Regions from separate parts of the Mesobacillus boroniphilus genome, predicted to be linked through region 2. Evidence: predicted binding sites of a transcription regulator. Region 2 holds the regulator's gene; each other region holds the start of a gene.
What was found. Region 2 encodes LexA, which represses DNA repair genes until DNA is damaged. Its sites were predicted from a motif close to CGAACATATGTTCG; they were not measured.
Positions count from the first base shown of each region.

Region 1 (4,275 bases), 1.4 Mb from region 2:
ACTGCCAGATTCCTTATTTAAGACCATCAGCCTGCTTTCCGCTCTTTGTTCGAGCGGAGTCTGGGCAATCAGTTCTTCTGGCAAATGGAAATCAAACAAATCTACTTTCATGTTGTCACCCTTACTAAGTTTTCTTTATATTTCAGGTTAAAACTATACGCTGCTGACAGTTCATCTGAATCGGCCGATAAAATAAAATATGGCTGATAGGATAATGCTTGCCAGGATGGACGTCACAATTGGAAAGTAAAAGGTCGTGTTGCCCTTCTTAATGACGATGTCTCCAGGCAGCCTTCCTATATTGACAAACTGCATGATAAAGCCAATGATGAAAATGACTGCTCCGGCAATCATCACAAATTTTGCCGCTCCTGTCATCGTTCAGGCACCTCCATTTGGAAATGTCGGTAAACGGCCTCCGTTACAACCCTGCCCCTGGGAGTCCTCTGCAAAAAACCAATTTGCAATAGGTACGGTTCATACACATCTTCAATCGTCTGTGATTCCTCACCGATGGTGGCGGAAATTGTCTCTAATCCAACTGGGCCGCCGCGGTATTTTTCGATTATGCCTTTAAGCAATTTGTGGTCAATATGGTCGAGGCCAAGACGGTCTACCTGCATCAGTTCCAAAGCCTCTTTGGCTAGGGTTTCCTCAACAGCCCCATTGCCACGAACCTGGGCAAAGTCACGGACACGCTTCAACAAGCGATTGGCAATTCGCGGCGTCCCTCTAGACCTTCTGGCAAGCTCCTGGGCTGCAAGCCAATCAATTTCAGTTTCCAGAAGCTCAGCTGTCCTGACAACAATATCCGTCAGCTGCCTCTCATTATAGTATTCCAACCTGCTCAAAACTCCAAACCTGTCTCTTAATGGAGCGGACAATGAACCAGCACGAGTTGTAGCACCAACAAGCGTGAATGGCGGAAGGTCAAGCCTGACAGATCGGGCACTTGGTCCTTTGCCAATGACGATATCCAGACAGAAGTCTTCCATTGCAGGATAAAGTACTTCTTCAATCGTTCTTGGAAACCTGTGAATTTCATCAATGAACAGGACATCGCCAGGCTCTAACGCCGTCAGAATGGCTGCAAGATCTCCAGGCCTTTCAATTGCCGGTCCGGAGGTCGTTCTCAGATTGACTCCCATTTCATTGGCGATGATTGCCGCCAGCGTTGTCTTGCCTAAACCAGGTGGTCCATAGAGCAATACATGATCCAGCGTTTCACGTCTCATTTTAGCGGCTTCAATAAACACTTCAAGGTTTGCCTTTACTTTATCTTGGCCGATATATTGTCTGAGTGTCTGTGGTCGCAGGCTTTGCTCAAATGAAACATCCTGGTCGCCCGCTTCACTGGAGATGATTCGTTCTTCCATCTGTTTCTCACCCTTCTAATAAGCTGGTTAACCGAACTGGCAGGTCTTCGTTCAGTTCTAACACAGCGTTACTTTAATAGCTTCTGCAATGCTTTTTTGATATATTGGTCTGTCGTCAATTTTTCTTTCTTCAGATCTGGAGTGATCTTGCGAATTTCCTTTTCAGAGTACCCCAGTGCTTTCAGTGCCAGAACTGCCTCATCAAATTCGGTCGACTGGGTTATGGTTGCTGCTACCTCGTCCGAATTAAAAAGGTTAGGGAAATAATCTGGTACAAGATCATGCAGCTTCCCCTTTAAATCGAGGATCATTTGTCTCGCAGTCTTCTTTCCAACCCCAGGGAACTTTACCAGGAACGACTCATCTTCATTTTCAATTGCTTGAACCACTTGACCCGGTTCCCCTGACGCAAGGATGGCCAGGGCCCCTTTCGGACCGATTCCCGATACATTCAATAGCCTTGTGAAAAGTGCCTTCTCTTCACGATTCTTAAATCCATACAAAGCAATTAAATCTTCTCTTACATAATGATATGTAAATATACAAACCTCTTTACCTGCTTCTTTTGTAAATACAAATGGGTTTGGTGTCATAATCTGATAACCAATCCCGCTGTTTTCAATCACTATATATTCAGGACCGACAAAATCGACGGTGCCTTTTATGAATTCATACAATACTCTCGCCCCTCTGCTTTGCTGTAACTCATTTTAACATACTCTTTTTAAAGGTATGAATAAAAATATACGAAAAGGCGAACGTATGATCATTTTTCTTTCTTTTAGGAAATATGTTCCTTTAAATTTAGATGAAACACAAATAAGAGCCAGTCAGCCCGGCTCTCCATTGATTTCCCTCACAGTATATGGTTTAAAAGTCTCTAATACCTCTTCATAGCATTTTTTATTTCGGATTGGAATCCCTTTTTTCAATTGATCTCGTTTAATACTTTCAAGTCTGCCAAGATCGATTTGAAAGAACGATTGAATGATATTCGAACCATCGGGCCTTCCATTAAAAATAGTAAGGACCCCCTCATCTGACAACCCGAAATATCCATTCGCCTTCAAAAGCGGTGATATATCATCATATTCCTGTCTGAACACAGCCTTTTTCTCTTCCATATCTACTAGCTGCCATTTGTCATATTTGGCCCAAAAGTCTTCCATAGACCAAATGGTTTCCTCAATCCGTTCCTCACTCATTTCACCATCAAGATAGACTCTTTGCAGGATGATTGTGACCTTAAGAGGTTCATTGATTTCATGGACTGCTTCTTCAGGCTTCTCAGCAAAAACCGGCTCTGTCTGAAGTACTAAACTGTATCCCAAAAGACTGATTAGGAGCATAACAGCTGTACTGAACGCTTTTAATAATTTGATTGAAGCCATTGCTGTCCACCTCTCTTATTTGCTAAAATTTGATCAATTTCTTTTTCACTAATAGTGTAGCCAAAATTATCTTATTTATCCTTTTTAAAAGAAGGCTGTTTTTTCGTAAAGATTGTTGTTAAAATCCTAAAGCCGATCTTAACGTAATAGAACGCCATTCTATAGTTCGGTATTAAGTTTGCATGCTCTTTTCTCATAACAAGAGGGTACTTTGGGAAGAAAAATAGTTCATTCACTCCTATTTTGTAATCAATAACAACAAAGTTTGAGAAATGAGCGTAAAACAAAGCATGAAAATAGAAGGCAGAAGTCACTCTGCCTTCTATTTTGATTATGGGTTGAAGTTGAGGCTTTCCCTCGGATTTCCATTCTTCCGGTCATAATCAATATTCCTTGTTCTGCTGAAAGTTCCTTCATCCTCTATAATATTCAGCTCTCTGTCTTCAATATATGGGAGGACTGCCTTCCTGATTTTCTCTTTTGTTTGTTTTTTCAATGACTTATCTTTAAAAGTCACGGCAATTTCAACTTTCTGGCCAAACAATACAGATCTCACTTTATCGACATTGTCGACAGACTCGGCGGCAATCCCTACTTTGCGGGCCAATCTGTTATCTTGTTCAGTATTAAAATATATTCTTGCCTGGCCGCTTCCCCTTTGCTCATTCAGGTGTCCATGGTAATTTAAATCACCCCGGCTATATTTATTATCTCTTTGGAAAAAGTTATGGTCATGGTCAGATCGCGGGACGGTTGGATTCGGAGGATTGCCATTTTCATCTCTGGACTGGAGCATCCTCCGTTTTCTGCTTTCTGCGGCTAATCCCTCTTTCCCAAAATTATGGTCAAAAATTTCCGTGATCGCACCTTCTCTATCATCCATCACGTCAATTTCATTCCCTTTTTCATTCGAGTAATAGCCAAGTGGCTGCCCACGGTCGGTATTCCGTCCCTGAACAGCTGCTTCATCATTTCCGTTACAAGCCGTCACTCCTATTGTGAGCAAGGAAACTATAGGTACGAACAACATCCTTTTGTTCAATCGAAAAACCCCCATCCTAGCTAAAATGAGCACTTTTTAATGCTCATTATTAGGTTGCGGATGGGGCTGGATTTTCATTCTGACAGATACGTCCAAAAAACCTAACCATTTAGTCTTGATTTCACTTCTTCCTGGAATTGTTTCCTGTCCTGAAACTGGCTGACAGTCATTTCAACAATTGGTGCCAGATTATACGGTTTTGGCTGATTTCTTCCTCTTAACAAGCGATTCCACTCCCTTAAAATATCAGCAGGGTACAATAGCCCGTATAAAAAGGCATCAGAATTCAACCATTTATTCAAATGATCGATCCTTTCCAGTGACTTAAACTGCCAATTCAAGAAAGGCAGAATCCGATTTGCATACTGCAGCATATCATATGCTCTTGATCCAGAGCTGATCAAATCAAAATCAATTAAGTACAGCTTTCCTGTCTTTGAGCGAAGAAAATTGTGATGGGCTACAT
Region 1 covers NZ_QTKX01000001.1:2,229,910-2,234,184, forward strand. The annotation lists gene queA (tRNA preQ1(34) S-adenosylmethionine ribosyltransferase-isomerase QueA) at 1-111, opposite strand, end outside; gene DYI25_RS11455 (DUF2905 domain-containing protein) at 172-378, opposite strand; gene ruvB (Holliday junction branch migration DNA helicase RuvB) at 375-1,376, opposite strand; gene ruvA (Holliday junction branch migration protein RuvA) at 1,445-2,053, opposite strand; gene DYI25_RS11470 (intercompartmental signaling factor BofC) at 2,207-2,767, opposite strand; gene DYI25_RS11475 (YhcN/YlaJ family sporulation lipoprotein) at 3,099-3,809, opposite strand; gene DYI25_RS11480 (aminoglycoside phosphotransferase family protein) at 3,911-4,275, opposite strand, start outside.
Region 1: a site for LexA is predicted at 2,132-2,145, ahead of ruvA (Holliday junction branch migration protein RuvA). Genes of this name have one in related genera too.

Region 2 (4,275 bases):
CCGATTTAATGGACCAACTAGTCTTTGACGCAGAAATGTTCCTGATTGACGAATACCATTTGAAAATCATGGAAGAATATCTCGAATTTTTTGCATATGGTCTTTCAATTTTCTTGAAGAATGATGAAGGAATTTTCTGGCTTGAAGAGAATGAAGTACAAACTTCACTTGTCATCATGCCACGTCTAGTTGAGGATATATTGAAAAAAGAAGTGTTTTCCCAAAACATCCCGTTTGTGTTTTCTTCAGCTACCTTGTCTCAAGCTGGAGATTTCAGCTATATAGCGAAAAACCTAGGGATCGAGAAATACTCCTCGTTTACTGTAGCGTCCCCATTTGATTATGAAGAGCAAATGAAATTGGTGGCACACATTGAGGATGAAGAAATGGTTAAATGGGCCCAAATAGGGGATGACCTTAGAAGCAGTAATGGCAGCTCGCTTGTTCTGTTCTCTTCTATGCAGGAAATGGAACGATTCCGAGCATGGAGTGAAAAACAAGAATGGAGTTTTCCTATCCTGTTTGAAGGAGACCGTGAAATCAGTGAAACCGTAAAGGGATTCCAGAATGATATCGAAACTGTCCTATGTTCCTACAGTTTATGGGAAGGTTTGGACGTACCTGGAAAGTCACTGGTTCAAGTCATCATCTCGTCATTGCCGTTCCCGCCGCATGACCCTGTATTCCAGGCGAAACGAAAGCATGCGGACCATCCAGCTGCTGAAGTGGATATACCTTATATGCTGCTTCGACTAAGACAGGGAATGGGCCGTTTGATAAGAAGCAACCAGGATAGCGGGACAGTGCATTTATGGCTTACCCAAAATCAAAAAGCTGAGTACTATGAAGAGTTAAAAGGTGTTCTGCCTGTTCAAGCTATTCAGTGGAAATAGACAAATCCCGAAAGGACTGAACCTTTCGGGATTTTTTTTGTTAAATATTAGTCTCTGCAACCGCACTTTCTATGGCGGCGGCGGTCTCGATCGTCATCCCGATCATCCCGAGCGCCCGCTACTAAATCCTCGATTAAACAACGGCGCACAGCGCGGCAGAGGTCATCAAAATCAACAGTTGCCCTGACTCTGTCTCTGTCCCGGCTAGGGAAAAATACGCCTGCTACATCATTGTTATTACGATTGTATCCCATTAGAAACTCAACTCCTTTCCATCATGAAAGATACTTACAGAATATCTTATGTGGAAATGGACAAGTTGTTAGGGTCTCTACCTATTTATTTCATAAATGTGCTAGTCTCCTATAAGTGCAGATAAAAAAGTTTAATAGATAAAAAAAAAGCAAGCGAGTCCGCTTGCTTTAATGCATATGCCGGTATACACCGATGACTTTACCAAGTATGGATACGTTACGAAGGATGATTGGATCCATAGTAGAGTTTTCCGGCTGTAGCCTGAAATAATCCTTTTCCTTGAAGAAACGCTTAACTGTTGCTTCATCATCTTCTGTCATCGCTACAACAATGTCTCCGTTATTAGCCGTTTTTTGCTGTTTAACAATTACATAGTCGCCATCGAGGATGCCTGCTTCAATCATACTGTCACCCATGATTTCCAGCATGAAAACCTGCTCATCATGTGGAACAAGGCGGTCTGGAAGAGGGAAGTACTCTTCTACATTTTCAATGGCCGTAATCGGCATACCGGCTGTTACTTTACCAACAACAGGTACATTCACCACATTATATTTAGGGATGCGGCTTTCATCTTCTATTTCCAGAATTTCTATTGCACGCGGCTTGGTGGGATCGCGTCGAATCAAGCCTTTGCTCTCAAGCCTTGCAAGGTGTCCATGCACAGTGGAGCTTGAAGCAAGTCCGACAGCTTCGCCTATTTCGCGTACGGATGGTGGATACCCTTTTTTCTTGACTTCGCCTTTTATGAATTCAAATATATCTTGTTGCCGCTTAGATAACTTTGTCATATTCACGCACCTCGTATATTTTCTTGTCCTAATTATACCATGTCTTTTCTACAGATACAAACATAAGTTCGAATTTTTGAGTTGACACGAAACAAATGTTCGATTTATAATAAAATTAATTAATCGAACATACATTCGTTAAGGGGTGCCGTAAATGAAAAAACTATGGGAAAACTATTCATATGCAATGATTCTGCTTGCTGTCAGCTTAATCTTTTCATTCGTAGCAAAAGCTCATTTAAATAACGAAGATGCATACATAACTGTTACTATAGAAGAAGGACAATCACTATGGGAGATTGCTGAAACATTTGCCAGTGAACATAATCTTTCTGAAAATGAATTCGTTAGCTGGGTAGAAAAGGAAAACGGAATTATTGGGGAAATGGTATTTCCGGGAGATGAGCTGGTAATCCCTGTTATAGCGGAACAGGTTGAACCTACTCAGATCGCGGGAGCGGAAAGATAGATTGGAATGGAATAAGGTGACAACATGAAAGCAATTATTTATTGCCGCGTAAGTACAACGAAGGAAACACAGGAAACTTCGCTGGCCAGGCAGGAAGAAGAGTTGCTGCGTCTGGCAAGCAATTATGGTTTTGAAGTAGCTTCTATTATTAAAGAACAAGCGAGTGGTTACGACCTTGAAAGGGAAGGGATCCTTGAACTGCTGGAATTGATCAAGGACAAGAAGATTGGAGCCCTGCTCATCCAGGATGAAACGAGACTTGGTAGAGGCAATGCCAAGGTCGCGATTCTTCATTGTATCCTAAAAGATAATGTGAAATTATACAGTGTCTCCCACAGTGGAGAGCTCCAGCTTTCTGATTCAGATTCCATGGTGCTCCAAATTGTCAGTATGGTGGAAGAGTATCAGAGGAAAATTCATAATATTAAGATCAAGCGTGGTATGAAACGAGCGATTGAGCATGGATACAAGCCACAGCGTAATCTGAAAAATCAAGGTGAGCATTCCGGTCGGGACCGGAAAGAGATGCCGATTGAGGAAATCGTCAAGCTGAGGAATAATGGATTGACCTTTGCTGAAATAGCTGCAACACTAAGGGGTTTTGGGTATAACGTATCCAAAGCAACGGTAAACCGGAGATATCTTGAGTACATAGAGCAAGAAGAATAAAGAAGCTCTATTCTTGTAAAATCGCTAAAATTTTAGTAAGATGACATTTGACGTAATTTTTTACAAAGGAGCTTTACAATGCTATCAAGTGATAAAATTGCTAGAATTAATGAACTGGCAAGGAAAGCAAAATCATCTAAGTTGACCGAAGAAGAAGCAAAGGAACAGACGAAGCTACGCGCGGAATATCTACAGTCTTTCCGGTCTTCTATGCTTAATACACTTAAAGGTGTTACCATTGTGGATCCTGAAGGCAACGATGTTACGCCTGAAAAGCTTAAGGAAGAAAAAACGAAGAATAAGCTTCATTAAATATATGCTAATTTGGAATACATGCGATATGTATTCCATTTTTATTTTGTTTAATATGATAAAAAAACTAGTTTTTCTATACTGAAGAGCAGAGAAATTAACTATATGGTAAAAGAAGATTGTTTTATCTTTCTATATATGTGGAATCAAAATTAGGCAGGGTGTTAAGGTAGTTCTGGCTTCGAACTACTATTATAGAAATTCTATGATATTGCTTATTGATTTTCACCCACAATAGGGTGCATTTACATAACAACTGCAAGTTTGTGTCAAAATAAATAACAATACGGCCTTTTCTGTCTCCTTCAGGCACAATTTGTTGTATAATAATTTCTCTCGCTATAATATTAAGGATGTAGCTAGTACCTATAGAAAGGATGTATTTAATGTTTAAAGAAATTGATATGCTTTCAATTGATTCCATTCGTACCTTATCAATTGATGCAATTGAAAAGGCAAATTCCGGCCACCCAGGCATGCCGATGGGGGCAGCTCCAATGGCTTACACATTGTGGACTCGTTACATGAATATCAACCCTAAGAACCCAGAATGGTTTAACCGTGACCGTTTTGTATTGTCTGCTGGACATGGTTCAATGTTGCTATACAGCTTGCTGCACCTTGCAGGTTATGATTTAACAATGGATGATATTAAACAGTTCCGCCAGTGGGGAAGTAAGACTCCAGGACACCCTGAGTTTGGCCACACTGCTGGTGTAGACGCAACAACTGGACCGCTTGGCCAGGGAATTGCCATGGCAGTCGGTATGGCAATGGCTGAACGTCACCTTGCTGCTGTCTACAACAAGGAAAATTATAACCTCGTTGATCACTATACATACAGCATTTGCGGTGATGGCGATCTAATGGAGGGTGTATCTGCTGA
Region 2 covers NZ_QTKX01000001.1:842,629-846,903, forward strand. The annotation lists gene DYI25_RS04145 (ATP-dependent DNA helicase) at 1-893, shown strand, start outside; gene DYI25_RS04150 (hypothetical protein) at 941-1,147, opposite strand; gene lexA (transcriptional repressor LexA) at 1,316-1,939, opposite strand; gene yneA (cell division suppressor protein YneA) at 2,094-2,408, shown strand; gene DYI25_RS04165 (YneB family resolvase-like protein) at 2,433-3,077, shown strand; gene DYI25_RS04170 (DUF896 domain-containing protein) at 3,156-3,389, shown strand; gene tkt (transketolase) at 3,776-4,275, shown strand, end outside.

Region 3 (4,275 bases), 1.1 Mb from region 2:
AAAAATATCAGCCGTTATTTCGATCAAATAGCTATCAAGCTCACCTTTGTTCCATTCGGCAAACACTTCATGCAGCTCTTCAGCACTTAATCCAAGAACATGCTTCAGCATAAAATAGGATTCAGAAATTAGCTGCATGTCACCGTATTCGATTCCGTTGTGTACCATTTTCACATAATGTCCTGCACCATCCGGGCCAATGTAAGTGGTGCAAGCTTCACCATTAACCTTAGCAGCGATATCTTGGAAAATTGGTGCTACCAGGTCATACGCTTCTTTTTGTCCGCCAGGCATGATAGAAGGTCCGTGAAGCGCGCCTTCCTCCCCGCCCGATACACCTGTACCGATGAAGTGAAGACCAAGCTCGCTCAATTCCTGGTTTCGGCGCTGGGTATCTGCAAAATATGTATTACCGCCGTCAATGATGATATCGCCCTTTTCCAGATGAGGCTTTAATTGCTCGATTGTCGCGTCCGTCGCTGCGCCAGCTTTGACCATCAGCAGGATCTTCCGCGGTTTTTCAAGCGATTGAACAAATTCCTCAATAGAATAAGTTCCGACGATCTTCTTCCCCTTTGTTTCCTCAAGCATTTCATCCGTCTTTTCTCTTGAGCGGTTATATACTGATACAGAATAACCTCTGCTTTCGATATTCATTGCCAGGTTTTTTCCCATGACAGCGAGACCAATGACACCGATTTGCTGTTTTGACATATTTCTGCTCCTCCTTTATAGAACTGTTTTATCAAATCATACACACTAATTTAACAAGGTATATATGAGGTTGCAAACAATCTGGTTTGTTCCACTTGATTTTGACTTAACCTAATAACGATAAACGTCCATTAAACATCTTTTTTCTCATTATCATTTTTTCCTCTACGGTCCTGAAGGAAATCCTTATTAAAGCTTGTCCCCGCCCCGGTATTATCCTTTGATGGAGGCCTTTTCACCTGTGAACCAGCACTCTCAATGATCCTTTTACCGTATTTCTCACGCAGCTGGCTCATCGTATTGATTAGCGGCTCCTTCTTTGCATCCTGCTCATAAGAGAATAGATCAAGCTGCTTGACTGCTTTGTCCGCTTCAAGCAGGTCCGTGCCCGTAATCCCTAGCAGCCGGATAGGGTCTCCATTCCAATGCTTCAGAAAAAGCGCTTTGGCGGCCAAGGCTATTTCATCCTGCTTCGATACAGGATTCTGCAGTTTCTGGCTCCGGGTGATCGTCTTCCTGTCCTTGAATCGGATCATCACACTGATGGTGGTGGCGACCGCTTCCTTCCTCTTCATCCTCGCAGCTACTTGCTCCGACAATCTATCAAGAACTTTCAGGAGCTCGTGCTGATTTGAAATGTCACGTGGCAGAGTAGTCGAATTGCCGATGCTTTTAAAATCGTACACAGAATCCGGATCCACTTGGCGATTGTCCTGGCCATTTGCTCTTTCTTTCAATCTTAATCCGTTGATGCCTAACAGTCCTTTTAGCTGAATTTCATTTGCTAACGCCAGGCCGCCAATAGTATCGATTCCAATACTTTTTAGTTTGTCCGCTGTTTTTGTTCCTACTCCATGCATTTCCCCGACCTCGAACGGCCAGAGAACCGTGGGAATGTCTCGCTTTCTTAAAACTGTAATTCCCATTGGTTTCTTCATATCTGAAGCTGTTTTCGCCAGGAATTTATTTGGAGCAACACCAATGCTGCACGGCAAATCAAGCTGCTCAAGAATTCTTTTTTGGATGCTTTCAGCTATCTCCAGAGGCGCTCCAAGATCGGAACAATCCGTTATATCCATATATCCTTCATCAATGGAAACGGGCTCGACAACCTCTGTGTACTGTCGCAAAATATCAAACATAGCAGCTGAAGCTGTGCGATATCTGTCAAAGTTCGGTTTTTTTATGATTAACTCCGGGCAAAGTTTTTTGGCTTCCCATAACGGCATTGTCGTACGGACGCCGAATTTCCTGGCTTCATAACTGCAAGTGACAATGATTCCGCGTCTTTCTTCAGGATTGCCTGCAATCGCCAGTGGCTTGCCCTTCAATTCAGGATCATAAGCCGCTTCTACTGAGGCATAGAAGCTGTTCATGTCAACATGCAGAATGACTTTGCCCTTTTTTGGATACAATTCTTTCATGATCCCACTTCCCAAATATACGTTCCCTTCTATTTTATCAAAAATACTTCCACATTACTTATATCAAGATTGATTTTGAACCTAAGCCAGTTTTGAACTTTATGTGAAGAAATAGGGCAATACGCTTAATACTTTCTTAAAATACCCGGTAAATAACTATAAGGATATAGAAAAAGTGGGGGAGTTTTTATGCAGCATTGGTCTATTGGAAGAAATCATCACCGATATTTCAAATCAAACCAATTTACTGGCATTAAATGCTGCAATTGAAGCGGCAAGAGCTGGTGAGCATGGAAAAGTGTTCGGTGTCGTCGCCCAGGAGGTTCGCAAGCTCGCTGAACAATCAGCTGGGGCAGCAGACAGCATCCGCACCATCCTTGAGCAGACTGGGAAAGAAACAAATCAGGCTGTGAGTGTTATGAATGAAAGCCAGGCAACCGTACTAAAAGGCAATGAGCTTGTGGAGAAAGTTGCCACAATTTTCACAGAGATTGCCGAATCGATTGAGGAAGTAAGTTTAAATGGCAACACAGTAAGCGATGCAGTCATCAATGCTAATGAGAAGATGGAATCATGGCACAGTCTGCCAATGAAGTCATTACTGCATCCTCTAGATCCGCGTTATTCCTCGAGCAGGTAGCAGCAACAACAGAAGAACAAAATGCGACGATGCAGGAGCTTTTGGAATCGTCCAACAAGCTGTCAAGCATGGCCGAAGACCTGAGGAAATCGTTCTCCAGCTTTAAGCTGTAAGACAAAACAAGCTGACCCGAGGGGTCAGCTTGTTTCTTTCTAACACGACATTATCTAATTATGTACTTCTTGCTTTTGAGTCTTCATATATTCCTTTATTTCTTTGACGCCTTCAAGTGATTGGATCAATGTTTCCGGGTCAATCAACATAATCATCCGTTTGTCAAAAGTGGCCACACCCGTTATGAACCGTGTCTTCTGATATGCTACAAGGCCCGGCTGCTTAAGGTTTTCCGCAGGAATTTCAAGAATCTCCTTTGCATCCCTCACAAGTACACCCATTGAAATTTCTGCCGTTTCTATAACAATCAGCCTGGTTTTGTCTTCGACTTGAATATCCCGGTTGTAAAGCACCTTTTCCAGGTCAATAACCGGAATCAACTCTCCCCTTACTTTCGTGATGCCTGTTACATAATCAGGCATATGCGGGATCGCTGTCATCCCTTCCATCTTTTCAATGGAAACGACGTACAGAATCGGAAACGCATATTCTTCATTCCCCGCTTGAAACACTACCGTCTTATTGCTATCAGCCATAGGAGACCACATCCTTTTTAAATTTCTGTCTAACATTCTATGTAAAATGAGATTAATAATGTAATACGATGTAAATCATCATTCTAAATATAATATCGGATTCTTTACGGTTACCTTTAGACTTATTGTTGATTGATCCTATTAATAGACATTTTGACGGTTCCCTCACTCTGAAATGTCTATTAAATCTACTTTCTTGGACATTTTGATGGTCTCCTCTGTTTAAAATGTCTATTAAATCCACTTTCTTAGACATTTTGACGGTTCCCTCACTCTGAAATGTCTATTAAATCTACTTTCTTGGACATTTTGATGGTCTCCTCTGTTTAAAATGTCTATTAAATCCACTTTTTTAGACATTTTGACGGTTCCCTCACTCTGAAATGTCTATTAAGTCTACTTTCTTGGACATTTTGATGGTCTCCGCTGTTTATAATGTCTATTAAATCCACTTTCTTAGACATCTTGACGGTTCCCTCACTCTGAAATGTCCATTAAATCCACTTCACCATTATCTAACAAAATTGTGATATATGGTGTTCGTCCAAATTCTCGCTCAGGAAAATAGTAAAGGGCTTCCTCTTCAGGAAGCCCTTCTATCATTATTGTGCTGCTACTTCTTGGATCAATGCGATGACCATCTCAGCTAGTTTGTCCAGCTCTTCGATTGGCATTCTTTCGTTTGTTGTGTGGATTTCCTCATATCCTACAGCGAGGTTGACTGTTGGGATGCCAAAGCCTGCAATGACATTTGCATCGCTTCCGCCACCGCTGTGGAGTAATTCTGAGCTTCTGCCGATTTTTGCAGCTGCTTTTTTAGCAAGCTCAACGACGAGGTCGCCTTCGC
Region 3 covers NZ_QTKX01000001.1:1,992,080-1,996,354, forward strand. The annotation lists gene gndA (NADP-dependent phosphogluconate dehydrogenase) at 1-714, opposite strand, end outside; gene DYI25_RS10240 (DNA polymerase IV) at 846-2,138, opposite strand; gene DYI25_RS10245 (methyl-accepting chemotaxis protein) at 2,314-2,778, shown strand; gene DYI25_RS10250 (chemotaxis protein CheW) at 2,946-3,428, opposite strand; gene DYI25_RS10255 (tripeptidase T) at 4,031-4,275, opposite strand, start outside.
Region 3: a site for LexA is predicted at 2,151-2,164, ahead of DYI25_RS10240 (DNA polymerase IV). Genes of this name have one in related genera too.